Regions from separate parts of the Streptomyces sp. M92 genome, predicted to be linked through region 2. Evidence: predicted binding sites of a transcription regulator. Region 2 holds the regulator's gene; the other holds the start of a gene.
What was found. Region 2 encodes HrcA, which represses chaperone genes, less so after heat shock. Its sites were predicted from a motif close to TTNGCACTCNGNNNNNCNGAGTGCNAA; they were not measured.
Positions count from the first base shown of each region.

Region 1: the regulator HrcA is predicted to act here: its motif matches at 4,154-4,180, upstream of groES (co-chaperone GroES).

Region 1 is NZ_CP101137.1:2,618,817-2,625,925, reverse strand. Features, by position in the region: gene M6G08_RS12085 (hypothetical protein) at 96-1,190, shown strand; gene M6G08_RS12080 (cold-shock protein) at 1,494-1,805, opposite strand; gene groL (chaperonin GroEL) at 1,955-3,580, opposite strand; gene groES (co-chaperone GroES) at 3,699-4,007, opposite strand; gene M6G08_RS12065 (polysaccharide deacetylase family protein) at 4,345-5,064, opposite strand; gene M6G08_RS12060 (polysaccharide deacetylase family protein) at 5,061-6,002, opposite strand; gene M6G08_RS12055 (class I SAM-dependent methyltransferase) at 6,093-7,109, shown strand, end outside.
Region 2 is NZ_CP101137.1:800,247-807,355, reverse strand. Features, by position in the region: gene M6G08_RS03685 (SpoIIE family protein phosphatase) at 1-59, shown strand, start outside; gene hemW (radical SAM family heme chaperone HemW) at 120-1,352, shown strand; gene M6G08_RS03675 (Uma2 family endonuclease) at 1,453-2,031, shown strand; gene M6G08_RS03670 (DUF3097 domain-containing protein) at 2,009-2,827, opposite strand; gene M6G08_RS03665 (MBL fold metallo-hydrolase) at 2,862-3,596, opposite strand; gene hrcA (heat-inducible transcriptional repressor HrcA) at 3,791-4,807, shown strand; gene dnaJ (molecular chaperone DnaJ) at 4,808-5,944, shown strand; gene M6G08_RS03650 (nitronate monooxygenase) at 6,056-7,109, shown strand, end outside.

The DNA.
Region 1 (7,109 bases), 1.8 Mb from region 2:
CTGGTGACCGGGGCGAAGTGTTCGTCGACGGCACGGACAGGGGACGTACGGACAGGGGGAGGACGGGCCGGGGGCCCGTGGCCGGGGGTGGGACGGTGTTGTTCTCCGACGCTCCCGGCTGTGGAGTGCCGTCGGCGGCCCCGGCCTCCGTCCCGCCCGCCCGGCCCGCCCCGCGTCCCCGGTCCGGCGGTGTCCCCGCCCGGGCCCGGAAGGCGGGGCGGGGTGCCACGGTCGCGCAGCGGATCGTGCCGGACGGTCTCCAGCCCGAAGAGCTGCGCGTGGAGCTGACCGAACTCGGGGACGCGTTCCGCGCGTACCAGCGGCGGCCCGAACCGGACCTTGCCGTGCTCGCCGATCTCCACGACCGCAAGGCCCGCGCCTTCGCCCTGTGGGCCGAGGTAACCGGCGACGCGTCCCTGCGGGAGGAGGCGGACCGGGCCGCGACGGCCGCGCGGACCACCCGCGAGATGGACGCCAACCGGCGCGGCCTGCTGGTGGACGGGGCAGGGCCGGTCCAGCGGCTGCTGACCCGGGGCCAGGGAGTCCACGCCCGCAACGTGCTGGAGCACGTCCGCGCCGCCTCCCCGCTCCCCGGGGCCGAGGCGCGGCTCGCCGTGCTGATGCTCACCCTGCGGGCCGCACGCACCGGCACCGGGAACGTCACCGGGCAGGACCTCAGCGGCTGGTTGGCGTCGGACGCCGAGCGGGTGTTGCAGGAACTGGCCGACGCGGGCTGGCTGGTGCTGCCGGAGGACGTCACCGCCGACGATGCGCTGATGTCCCGGCCCGAGGAACCCACCCAGATCACGGTGCCCACGCTGATCCCCACCCTGCCCCGCCCGTTCTTCTTCGGCAAGGTCACCCGGGCGCGGCTCTCGGGGTGGGCGCAGAAGGTGGTGGGCGACCGGAAGCTGCGGAAGAAGAAGGCCGGGCCCGCCACGCGGCTCCTCGCCGTGTACACCGCCGCGCACAGCCGTCCTGACGGGCGCCTGGGAGGTGGCGGCGAGGAGGGTGACGGGCTCGCTCTGGACGTGGTCGCCTCCTTCTGCGGGCTGCGGCCCGAGGACGTCGCCGAGCACGTCGGGCCGCTGGTCGCCGCGGGCTGGCTCGCGGAGGAGGCCGACACCGCCGGGGAGCGGCTGCGGGGGCGGCTCGCCGAGCGGGCGCTGCCGCTGAGCGGGCTGCTGTGACGGCTCCTCGGTGAGCCGGCACCTGTGTGCGGTGGAGCGGCCGGACTGCCGCCGGTCCGACCGCCCGTAGGACGGGGCAGGCATCTTGAAGGTGTGCCTGGCCTGGTGACCCCCGCTTCGGCCGGCACAGTACCCACGGCGAGGACAGCGGCGGAGGCTGAGGAGCCGACGACCGCTGCCCGCCTGGTGGTTACGGTGTTGTGGAGAACTGAGGAATCCTGTGTGCGCACACGCCCGGCGGCAGAGACCACCCGGCCGCCGGGCGCGGATGAGAGGACCGATTCGGCGGTGGCCGACGTGCGGTCAGGAATCGAAGTCGATGTCCAGGCCCGACGAGTAGCCCGGCCCGCTCTCCTCGTCCGGACGGCGGTGCGCGGCGGTCCTCGGCCAGACGGACGCGGCGCGCCAGTGGTACACGTCCTGCTCGGCCGGTTCGGCCGTGAACACGACCCACTGGCCTGCGGTCAGTTCACGGAAACCCTCGGCCCCGACGACCGAGAAGTGCGCCCACACCCGTTCCGGAAGGGCATCGCACGCCAGTACGCCCCAGCCCTCTTCGCTGTGCCACTCCAGCACGCGGCCGGTGAACGCGTCGCCGGGCGGGTTCTCGGGCATTCTTCCTCCCCCTTGCTCACTGGCTCGTCGCCGCTTCGGCACACGCTGTGGTCAGCAGCGCTCAGCCGAATCGATCATGACGCTAACGGACGCGCCAACGAAAAGTCCCGGCACCCTGGTGGGTGCCGGGACTTCTACGAGCGTGTCGCTCAGTGGGCGTGGCCGTGGCCGTGGCCCGCGGCGGCCGGCTCTTCCTCTTCCTTCTTCTCGACGACCAGGGTCTCGGTCGTCAGCAGGAGGGAGGCGATGGAGGCCGCGTTCTCCAGGGCGGAGCGGGTGACCTTGACCGGGTCGATGACGCCGGCCTTGACCAGGTCGCCGTACTCGCCGGTGGCGGCGTTGAAGCCCTGGCCCTTGTCGAGCTCGGCGACCTTGGAGGTGATGACGTAGCCCTCCAGGCCGGCGTTCTCGGCGATCCAGCGCAGCGGCTCGACGGCGGCCTTGCGGACGACCGCGACACCGGTGGCCTCGTCGCCGGTCTTGCCGAGGTTGCCCTCGAGGACCTTGACGGCGTGGACCAGCGCGGAGCCACCGCCGGAGACGATGCCCTCCTCGACCGCGGCGCGGGTCGCGGAGATGGCGTCCTCCAGACGGTGCTTGCGCTCCTTCAGCTCCACCTCGGTGGCGGCGCCGACCTTGATCACGCACACGCCGCCGGCCAGCTTCGCGAGGCGCTCCTGGAGCTTCTCGCGGTCCCAGTCGGAGTCGGTGGACTCGATCTCGGCCTTGATCTGGGCGACGCGGCCCTCGACCTCGTCGCGCTTGCCGGCACCGTCGACGATCGTGGTGTCGTCCTTGGTGACGGTGATGCGGCGGGCGGTGCCCAGCACCTCGAGGCCGACCTGGTCGAGCTTGAGGCCGACCTCCTCGGAGATGACGGTGGCGCCGGTGAGGACGGCCATGTCCTGCAGCATCGCCTTGCGGCGGTCGCCGAAGCCGGGGGCCTTGACGGCGACCGCGTTGAAGGTGCCGCGGATCTTGTTGACGACCAGGGTCGACAGGGCCTCGCCCTCGACGTCCTCGGCGATGATCAGCAGCGGCTTGGAGGAGTTGGTCTGGATGACCTTCTCCAGCAGCGGCAGCAGGTCGGTGATGGAGGAGATCTTGCCCTGGTTGATGAGGACGTACGGGTCCTCCAGGACGGCCTCCATGCGCTCCTGGTCCGTCACGAAGTACGGCGACAGGTAACCCTTGTCGAAGGCCATGCCCTCGGTGAAGTCCAGCTCCAGGCCGAAGGTGTTGGACTCCTCGACGGTGATGACACCGTCCTTGCCGACCTTGTCCATCGCCTCGGCGATCAGCTCGCCGACCTGCTGGTCCTGGGCGGACAGCGCGGCCACGGCGGCGATGTCGGACTTCTCGTCGATCGGGCGGGCGGTGGCGAGGAGGTCCTCGGACACGGCGGCGACGGCCGCGTCGATGCCCTTCTTCAGCAGCGCCGGGGAAGCACCGGCGGCGACGTTCTTCAGGCCCTCGCGGACCAGCGCCTGGGCCAGGACGGTGGCGGTGGTGGTGCCGTCACCCGCGATGTCGTTGGTCTTGGTCGCCACCTCCTTCACCAGCTGGGCGCCGAGGTTCTCGTAGGCGTCCTCGATCTCGACCTCACGGGCGATGGTGACGCCGTCGTTGGTGATGGTCGGGGCGCCGAACTTCTTGTCGATGACGACGTTGCGGCCCTTGGGGCCGATCGTCACCTTCACCGTGTCGGCGAGCTTGTTGACGCCGCGCTCGAGGGCGCGACGGGCGTCCTCGTCGAACTTCAGGATCTTCGCCATGGGAGCGTGAGCCCTCTTCCGGAAATCTTGGGGTTATACGGCACTGCGCCCCGGGCGCCCGGCTTTTTATGGTCGCGGGAGCCAGGGGCGCAGCTGAACTACTGGGTGCTTCGGTGAACTACTTCTCGACGATCGCGAGCACGTCGCGGGCCGACAGGACGAGGTACTCCTCGCCGTTGTACTTCACCTCGGTGCCGCCGTACTTGCTGTAGAGCACGACGTCGCCGACGGTGACGTCGAGCGGAAGACGGTTGCCGTCCTCGAAGCGGCCCGGGCCCACGGCCAGGACGACGCCCTCCTGGGGCTTCTCCTTGGCGGTGTCCGGAATGACCAGGCCCGAAGCCGTGGTCTGCTCGGCGTCGAGCGGCTGGACCACGATGCGGTCCTCGAGCGGCTTGATGGCAACCTTGGAGCTGGCGGTCGTCACGATCCGACCTCCCCCTTCGGAGATCTCACGGGGTTAACTGTCTGAGGTGGCGACCAGGTCGATCCGTCGTCGCGGGTGCCGGACCTGCCCGTCGCTGTGTTGGCACTCTCCTAGGGGGAGTGCCAGAGCCGAGACTATGACTGCGATTAGCACTCGGTCAAGCGGAGTGCCAATGCCGGCGGCGCGTCGGCGGATTTTGACGGACGCCGGTCCAGGTGGGCACCCCGCGTCGGGGCCGGGCTCGCTGGGGGCTGCGCCCCCAGACCCCCTTTCGGCCTGGACGGCCTCGTCCTCGAACGCCGGACGGGCTGGATCCCTCTCAGAGGTAGTCCCCCAGTCAGAGGTAGTCCCCCAGATCCGCCACCCTCAGGCCCTGCTCCCCGATCGTCTCCAGCAGCGCTTCCGTGCGGGCGCTCAGGCCGGTGCCCGTCGGGTGGTCCGGGGTGACGGCCACGATGTCGCCGGGGTGCAGGCGGTGTTCGCCGCGGGCGTAGGTGAGGTCGCCGTCGGCGTTCAGGGCCGCCCGCCACAGGACGACGGCCGTGATGCCGCAGTCGGCGGCGGCGCGCAGGGTCGCGGTGTCGTACCTGCCGTAGGGCGGGCGGAACAGGTGGGGGCGGACGCCGAAGCGGGCGCGGAGCTTGGCCTGCTGGCCGCAGATCTCCGCGCGCTGGCCGGCGTAGGGCAGGCCGCGCAGGGAGCGGTGGTCGAGGGTGTGGTTCTGCAGGCTGGCGCCGACCGAGCGCAGCCGGGCGAAGTGGCCGTACGCGGGCCCGGCGACGGTGTCGGTGAGGAAGAGCGTGACCGGGAGCCGGTGTTCGCGGACCGTGTCGGCGAAGTGCGGGTCGCGCTCGGCGCTGTCGTCGAAGGTCAGGAAGACGACCGGGTCGGTGGTGCGGACGTGGTCCACGACGGGCGGCAGGCCCTGCCCCCGGTCGCCGCCCTGGGCGGGCTCCACGCCCGCCGTGGGCTGCGCGGGCCCGGCGAACTGGGCGCAGCCGGTGAGCAGTACGGCGGCCAGGGCGGCCCCGGCCGGCCGGAACCGCCCGCGCCTCACAGGTAGTCCTCCAGCCGGGCCACGGCGTATCCCTCGGCGGTGACCTTGTCGAGGAACTCGCGGACCATGTCGCGCATGGTGCCGTCCCAGTCGCCCTCGCCCCGGAAGTGGGTGAGGACGATGTCACCGGGGTGGATCTTCCGGTCCCATTCGCGGTAGTCCCAGTGGTCGGCGAAGACCTCCTCGTTCCAGATGGGGGCGTACTCGATGCCGCAGGCCTTGGCGGCGCGCAGGGTGTCGCGGTCGTAGTTGCCGTAGGGCGGGCGGAAGACGGTGGGACGCTTGCCGTAGCGCTTCTCGATCACGTCCTGCATGCCGCAGATCTCGCGCTTCTGCTCGGCGTAGGACAGGCCGGGCAGGTAGGGGTGGTTGAGGGTGTGGTTGTTGAGGGTGACGCCGCGGTCCTGCATCTTCTTGAAGTAGCCGTAGTCCTCCTTGACCAGGTAGTCGCTGAGGAAGGCGGTGTACGGGACCTTCAGCTCGCCCATCATCCGCAGGAACGCCGGGTCCTTCTCGGCGCCGTCGTCGATGGTGAGGAAGACGATCTTCTCCTCGGTGGGGATCGAGGTGAAGACCGGCGGGAGGTTCTCCTGGCCCGCCACCTCGAAGCCCTTGCGGGCCTTGATCTCCGGCTTCTTCGCGGGGGGCGGCGGGGCGGTCAGCGGGACCTTCTTCAGCTTCCAGCGCTTGGCGGCGGCGACCCGGGCGGCGTGCGCCGCGCCCAGCTTGGAGGCGTAGGCGTCCAGCGCGCGGGCCGGGGGCGCCTGGAGGGGCTGCTGGCCGGCGGCGCCGCGCGCCTCGGAGGCGTCCTGCGCACAGCCGGAGGCGAGGGCGGCGACCGCGAGGGCCGCTGCGCCGCCGCGCGTCCGGAGCCTCGCGGACGGCGCCCGATACGCCCTGAACACCCGGCTCTTGTCATTTTGTACGACTGCTCGCATGGTGCGGGATCCTCGCAGTCCCCGGCCCCCGGACCCGGCCCGACACCGCACCGGACGCACACCATCCACCGACTGGCCCACAATGTTCCGGTGAACGACCTCGACGCCCTCCTCGCCCTGCTCACCCCCGAGGGCCGCGCCCTCCTCGACGAGGTGCGCGACACCGACCCGGCGCGGGAACTGGCGGTCGCGACCCGGTTGCGGCGCACGCACCCCGCGGAACTGGTGTCGGCGGCGCTCGGACAGGCGCGGCTGCGGCAGCGGGCGGTGGCGAAGTTCGGGGCCCAGGACGCCGCGCGGATGTTCTTCACGCCCAACGGGGTCGAGCAGTCGACACGGGCGAGCGTCGCGGCGTACCGCGCGGAGTGCCTCCGGGCGGTCGGGGTGCGGTCCGTCGCCGACCTGTGCTGCGGGATCGGCGGCGACGCGGTGGCGATGGCCCGCGCGGGCATCCGGGTGCTGGCGGTCGACCGGGACCCGGCGACGGCCGCGGCGGCCCGTGCCAACGCGGAGGCGCTGGGGCTGGGCGACCTGATCGAGGTGCGCGAGGCCGATGTGACGGAGGTGGACACCGCCTCGTACGACGCCGTGTTCGTCGATCCCGCGCGGCGTTCCTCCAAGCGTGGCCGGATCTTCGATCCGGAGGCCTACTCCCCTCCCCTGTCCTGGGCCGTGTCCGCCGCGCTCGGGGCGCCGCTGGGCCTGCTGAAGATCGCGCCCGGCATTCCGCACGAGGCGATCCCCGCGGAAGCGACGGCCGAGTGGGTCTCGGACGGCGGGGACGTCAAGGAGGCCATGCTGTGGTTCGGCCCGGAGGTGACGCCCGGAGCGCGGCGGGCGACGCTGCTGCCCGCCCACGCGGGCATCTACGTGACACCCCAAGCCATGCTCCCCGACCCCGAGGTCCGGGAGGTCGGAAGGTACCTGTACGAGCCGGACGGCGCCGTCATCCGAGCCCATTTGGTGGCCGAGGTCGCCGAGGAGCTGGACGGCGGGCTGATCGACCCGACCATCGCCTACGTCACCGCGGACGAACTGCGCCACACGCCGTACGCCGGCGCCTACGAGATCACCGACCGGATGCCCTTCAACGTCAAGAAGCTGAAG
Region 2 (7,109 bases):
AGTTCGGGGCGAGGCCTCCCGAGGACGACCTGGCGCTGCTGGTGCTCCAGGCCGAGTAGGCGGGCGGCCGAGCCAGGCGGGCAACCGAGCAACAGCCGCCGTACGGGACAATGGAACGCATGCCCTCCGCACTCCCCGACGGCGAGCCCGTCCCCGCCGACGGTGCCCTCCCGGCGTCCGCGCTCGCCGGCGCCGCCGACCGTCCCCTCGGCTTCTACCTGCACGTCCCGTACTGCGCGACCCGCTGCGGCTACTGCGACTTCAACACCTACACCGCGACCGAACTGCGCGGCACCGGAGGCGTCCTCGCCTCGCGCGGCAACTACGCCGAGACCCTGACCGACGAGGTCCGCCTCGCCCGCAAGGTGCTCGGCGACGACCCCCGCGAGGTCCGCACGGTCTTCGTCGGCGGCGGTACGCCGACCCTGCTGGCCGCCGGCGACCTGGTCCGGATGCTGCACGCGATCCGCGACGAGTTCGGCCTCGCACCGGACGCGGAGATCACGACGGAGGCCAACCCGGAGTCCGTCGACCCGGCCTACCTGGCCACCCTCCGCGAGGGCGGCTTCAACCGGATCTCCTTCGGCATGCAGAGCGCGAAGCAGCACGTGCTGAAGATCCTGGACCGCACCCACACCCCCGGCCGCCCCGAGGCGTGCGTCGTCGAGGCCCGCGCGGCCGGCTTCGACCACGTCAACCTCGACCTGATCTACGGCACCCCCGGCGAGACCGACGACGACTGGCGCGCCTCCCTGGAAGCCGCGCTCGGCGCCGGACCCGACCACGTCTCCGCGTACGCCCTGATCGTCGAGGAGGGCACCCAGCTCGCCCGCCGCATCCGGCGCGGCGAGGTCCCCATGACCGACGACGACGTCCACGCCGACCGCTACCTGATCGCCGAGGAGACCCTCGCCGCGGCGGGCTTCGACTGGTACGAGGTGTCCAACTGGGCCACCTCCGACGCCGGGCGCTGCCTGCACAACGAGCTGTACTGGCGGGGCGCCGACTGGTGGGGCGCGGGGCCGGGCGCACACTCCCATGTGGGGGGCGTGCGGTGGTGGAACGTGAAGCACCCGGGGGCGTACGCGGGGGCGCTGGCGGCAGGCAAGTCGCCGGGGGCCGGACGCGAGGTCCTGACGGACGAGGACCGGCGCGTGGAGCGGATCCTGCTGGAGCTGCGCCTGCGGGAGGGCGTCCCGCTGTCCCTGCTGAGGGAGGCGGGGCTCGCGGCGGCGCGGCGGGCGCTGGGCGAGGGGCTCCTCCAGGAGGGGCCGTACGAGGACGGGCGCGCGGTGCTGACGCTGCGCGGGCGGCTGCTGGCGGACGCGGTGGTGCGGGATCTGGTGGATTGATCCCTCGGGCGAGTGAATCGGTGCGGAACGGAGGTTCGGAACCTAGTCTGATTCGTAGGCTGCCGCCAAAAGGACGCGGCGGATGTGGAGGGCCACGGAGATGACCGCTGTGGACGAACGCGGGATGACCAAGTATTTCGAGGAACTTGAGCCTCCCGAGGGCGTGAAGGTGGAGCTTCTCCGGGGGGTAATCGTGATGATGGCCAGTCCTGACATCGTGCACAACATGATCGTTGCCGATGTACAGGACCAGGTCCCGCGGCAGCGCTGGTCCCGTCTGCAGACCCAGGACGTCGACATCCTCGACGAGGCGAGCGAGCCGGTGCCGGACCTGGTGGTGCTGGGGCGTGACCTCATGCCTGCGTCAGGCCGCCTGCTGCCCTGCCAGTTGGTCACGATGGTCGTGGAGGTCGTCTCCAAGTCCAGCGTCCACCAGGATTACCTCACCAAACGCTCGATCTACGCGGCGGGAGAGATCCCCGTCTACCTCGTCCTGGACCCGATCATGGCGCAGTGCGTCCTGCTGACGAAGCCCACGGGGGAGGGCGAGGAAGCCGACTACCTGACTCAGGAGATCGTGAAATTCGGGGACCGGCTGCCACTGGAAGCTCTGGGAATCGACCTCGACACCAGCGAGTTCGGCACCTTCACCGGCGTCAAGCCCCACCGCTACCCGTGACGAAGTCGATCAGTTCCTCCACCCGCCCCAGCAGCGCCGGCTCCAGGTCCTTGTACGACCCCACCCGCGCCAGGATCGCCTGCCACACCGCCCCCGTGTTCTCCGACGGCCACCCCAGCGCCCGGCACACCCCCGTCTTCCAGTCCTGACCGCGCGGCACCCGGGGCCAGCCCTCGATCCCAAGCGACGACGGCTTCACCGCCTCCCAGATGTCGATGTACGGGTGGCCCACGACCAGCGCGTGCTCGCTCGTCACGGACTCCGCGATCCGCCACTCCTTCGAGCCGGGCACCAGATGGTCCACCAGGACGCCGAGCCGCGCGTCCGGTCCCGGCGCGAAGTCGGCGACGATCGACGGCAGGTCGTCGACACCCCCCAGGTACTCCACCACCACGCCCTCGATGCGCAGGTCGTCGCCCCACACCTTCTCGACCAGCTCGGCGTCGTGCCGCCCCTCGACGTAGATGCGCCCGGCGCGCGCCACCCGCGCGCGGGCCCCCGGGACCGCCACCGAACCCGACGCCGTACGGGAGGGCCGCACCGGACCCGAGGACGACGAGGGCCGCACCAGCGTCACCACCCGCCCCTCCAGCAGGAAGCCGCGCGGTTCCATCGGGAAGACCCGGTGCTTGCCGAAGCGGTCCTCCAGGGTCACCGTGCCGGCCTCGCAGCCGATCACCGCGCCGCAGAACCCGGTGCCGGGCTCCTCGACCACCAGGCCGGGGTCGGCCGGAACCTCCGGTACCGGCTGCGGCTTCTTCCACGGAGGGGTCAGGTCGGCGGAGTACTGGCGCATTCTCCCGACGATACGAGGAACCCAGGCCCCAAGATCAGCGCGACACGCCGAAGCGTGCCGCCAGCGCGTCCCGTTGGGCCCGCACGAACGCCGCGTCCACCACCGCGCCGTGCCCCGGCACGTACAGCGCGTCCTCGCCGCCCAGCTCCAGCAGCCGGTCCAGCGCGGCCGGCCACCGGGTCGGTACGGCGTCGGGGCCCGCCTGCGGCTCGCCGGACTCCTCGACCAGGTCGCCGCAGAAGACGACCTCCACCTCGCCCGGCACCAGCACCGCCAGGTCGTGGCCGGTGTGCCCGGGGCCCACGTTGGCCAGCAGGACCTGCCGGCCGCCGCCCAGGTCGAGGGTCCACTCGCCGCACACCTCGTGCCGGACGCCGACCAGCGCGTCGGCCGCCTCCTGAGCGGACCGCGCCTCCAGCCCTTCCGCCTCCGCGTCCGCGCACAGCGCCTCCCGCCCGTGTCCGCCCCGAGCGAACACCGCGCCGGTGCCCACCGCCCCGTACACCTCCGCCCCCGCGAACGCCGCCGCGCCGAAGACGTGGTCGAAGTGCGGGTGGGTCAGCGCGAGATGCGTCACACGGTGACCGGCGAGCGCCTGCGCCGCGGCGCGCAACCGGGCGCCCTCGGAGAGGCTCGACCCGGCGTCCACGAGCAGCGCGGCGCCCGCGCCGACCACCAGCCCCGCCGTGCAGTCCCACCCCGGCAGGCGGCACCGCCCCACCCCCGGGGCCAGCCGCTCCCACCCCAGCTCTTCCCAAGTCACGCTCATGACGGCGACGCTATCGGGGCACGCGCGCCCCGGCGCGGCGGCACCGTACCGGCGGTGACCGGCCCGGTGCCCGGCCTTGCCGTGGGTGTACCCCACAGCCGTACACTGGGCCGGGGAAGTCTGGCACTCGCGCACCGTGAGTGCCAGGACAGACAGGCAGGACAACGGACCGACGACTTCTGGAGGTGTGCGCGATGCTCAGTGAACGCAGGCTGAAGGTGCTGCGCGCCATCGTCCAGGACTACGTCGGCACCGAGGAGCCCGTCGGTTCCAAGGCCCTCACCGAGCGGCACAACCTCGGCGTCTCCCCGGCCACCGTGCGCAACGACATGGCGGCCCTGGAGGACGAGGGGTTCATCGCCCAGCCGCACACCAGCGCGGGACGCATCCCGACCGACAAGGGCTACCGGCTCTTCGTCGACAAGCTGGCCGGCGTCAAGCCGATGACCGCGCCCGAGCGCCGCGCCATCCAGAACTTCCTGGAGGGCGCCGTCGACCTCGACGACGTCGTGGCCCGCACGGTGCGGCTGCTCGCGCAGCTCACCCGGCAGGTCGCCGTCGTGCAGTACCCGTCGCTGACCCGCTCGACCGTGCGCCACGTCGAGCTGCTCTCGCTCGCGCCCGCGCGTCTGATGCTCGTGCTGATCACGGACACCGGGCGGGTCGAGCAGCGCATGGTCGACTGCCCGGCGCCGTTCGGCGAGGCGTCCCTCGCCGATCTGCGGGCGCGGCTCAACAGCCGGGTGGCGGGGCGGCGGTTCACGGACGTGCCCGGTCTGGTGGAGGACCTCCCGGAGGCCTTCGAGGCCGAGGACCGGGGTACGGTCTCCACCGTGCTCTCCACTCTCCTGGAGACGCTGGTCGAGGAGAACGAGGAGCGGCTGATGATCGGCGGCACCGCCAATCTCACCCGCTTCGGGCACGACTTCCCCTTGGTGATCCGGCCGGTGCTCGAGGCGCTGGAGGAGCAGGTCGTGCTCCTCAAGCTGCTCGGCGAGGCGAAGGATCCGGGCGTGACCGTCCGTATCGGTCATGAGAACGCCCACGAAGGACTCAACTCCACGTCCGTCGTGTCGGTGGGCTACGGTTCGGGCGGCGAGGCGGTTGCCAAGCTCGGCGTGGTCGGACCGACCCGCATGGACTACCCGGGAACGATGGGAGCGGTACGCGCAGTGGCACGGTACGTCGGACAGATCCTGGCGGAGTCGTAGGTGGCCACGGACTACTACGCCGTACTCGGCGTGCGCCGCGACGCCTCCCAGGACGAGATCAAGAAGGCGTTCCGGAGGCTCGCGCGCGAGCTGCACCCGGACGTCAACCCCGATCCGAAGACCCAGGAGCGGTTCAAGGAGATCAACGCCGCCTACGAGGTGCTGTCGGACCCGCAGAAGAAGCAGGTCTACGACCTCGGCGGAGACCCGATGTCCCAGGCGGGCGGCGGCGGAGCCGGCGGCTTCGGCGCGGGCGGCTTCGGGAACTTCTCGGACATCATGGACGCGTTCTTCGGCACGGCGTCGCAGCGCGGACCGCGCTCGCGCACCCGCCGGGGCCAGGACGCCATGATCCGTATCGAGGTCGAGCTGGACGAGGCGGCCTTCGGCACGACCAAGGACATCCAGGTCGACACGGCCGTCGTCTGCAACACCTGCAACGGCGAGGGCGCCGCCCCGGGCACCTCGGCCCAGACGTGTGACATGTGCCGCGGCCGCGGCGAGGTCTCGCAGGTCACCCGGTCCTTCCTGGGCCAGGTCATGACCTCGCGGCCCTGCCCCCAGTGCCAGGGCTTCGGCACGGTGGTCCCGACCCCGTGCCCCGAGTGCGCGGGCGACGGCCGCATCCGCTCCCGCCGCACCCTCACCGTGAAGATCCCGGCGGGCGTCGACAACGGCACCCGCATCCAGCTCGCGGGCGAGGGCGAGGTCGGCCCCGGCGGCGGTCCCGCCGGCGACCTGTACGTCGAGATCCACGAACTGCCGCACTCGACCTTCCAGCGGCGCGGCGACGACCTGCACTGCACGGTCACCATCCCGATGACGGCGGCGGCCCTCGGCACGAAGGTGCCGCTGGAGACCCTCGACGGCATGGAGGAGGTCGACATCCGCCCGGGCACCCAGTCCGGCCAGTCGATCCCGCTGCACGGCCGGGGCGTCACCCACCTGCGCGGCGGCGGCCGGGGCGACCTGATCGTCCACGTCGAGGTGACCACCCCGACCAAGCTCGACCCCGAACAGGAACGCGTGCTGCGCGAGCTCGCCAAGATGCGCGGCGAGGAGCGTCCGCAGGGGCAGTTCCAACCGGGTCAGCAGGGCCTCTTCTCCCGCCTGAAGGACGCCTTCAACGGGCGCTGACGGGCACCTGTCGAGGTAGGACGCCAGGAGCCTCCCGATGCGGATGCTCCTGGCGTATGCCAACGGAAGCCCGGATTCGGACTTGTTCGGAGGACGTGACAACATGCGCTCATGTCCTCCGCACTGACCGATCTCTTCCCCTGTCCGATCGTGCAGGCACCCATGGCGGGCGGCGTCTCCGTGCCGCAGCTCGCCGCCGCGGTCTGCGATGCGGGAGGGCTGGGATTCCTCGCCGCCGGGTACAAGACCGCGGACGGGATGTACCAGGAGATCAAGCAGCTGCGGGGACTGACGGCCCGCCCCTTCGGCGTCAACCTCTTCATGCCGCAGCCCGAGACGGCCGACCCGTCCGCCGTCGGCGTCTACGCCCACCAGCTGGCCGGCGAGGCCGCCTGGTACGAGACGGAACTCGGCGACCCCGAGTGCGGCCGGGACGACGGCTACGAGACGAAGCTCGCGGTGCTGCTGGACAACCCGGTGCCGGTGGTGTCGTTCCACTTCGGCGTCCCGAGCCGTGAGGTCGTCGACTCCCTGCACCGCGTCGGCACCTTCGCGCTGGTCACCGCGACCACCGCGGACGAGGCCCGGGCCGTCGAGCAGTCCGGCGCCGACGCGGTGATCGCACAGGGCACCGAGGCCGGCGGACATCAGGGCACCCACCGGGACAACCCGGAGACCGGCGGCACCGGCACCGGACTGCTGTCGCTGGTCGCCCAGATCCGCGAGGCGGTGAGCCTGCCGATCGTCGCCGCCGGCGGCATCATGCGCGGCGGCCAGATCGCCGGCGTCCTCGCCGCCGGCGCGAGCGCGGCCCAGCTCGGCACCGCCTTCCTCGCCACCCCCGAGTCCGGCGCCCACGCCCTGCACAAGCAGGCGCTGACCAATCCGCTGTTCGTGCGCACCGAACTGACCCGCGCCTTCTCCGGCCGCCCGGCCCGCGGCCTGGTCAACCGCTTCCTGCGCGAGCACGGCCCCTACGCCCCCGCCGCCTACCCCGAGGTGCACCACCTCACCGCGCCCCTGCGCAAGGCGGCGGCCAAGGCGGGCGACGCGCAGGGCATGGCCCTGTGGGCGGGGCAGGGACACCGGATGGCGCGGGAACTGCCCGCCGGTCAGCTGGTGGAAGTCCTGGTGGCGGAACTCGCCTCCGCCGGGACAGCGTTGT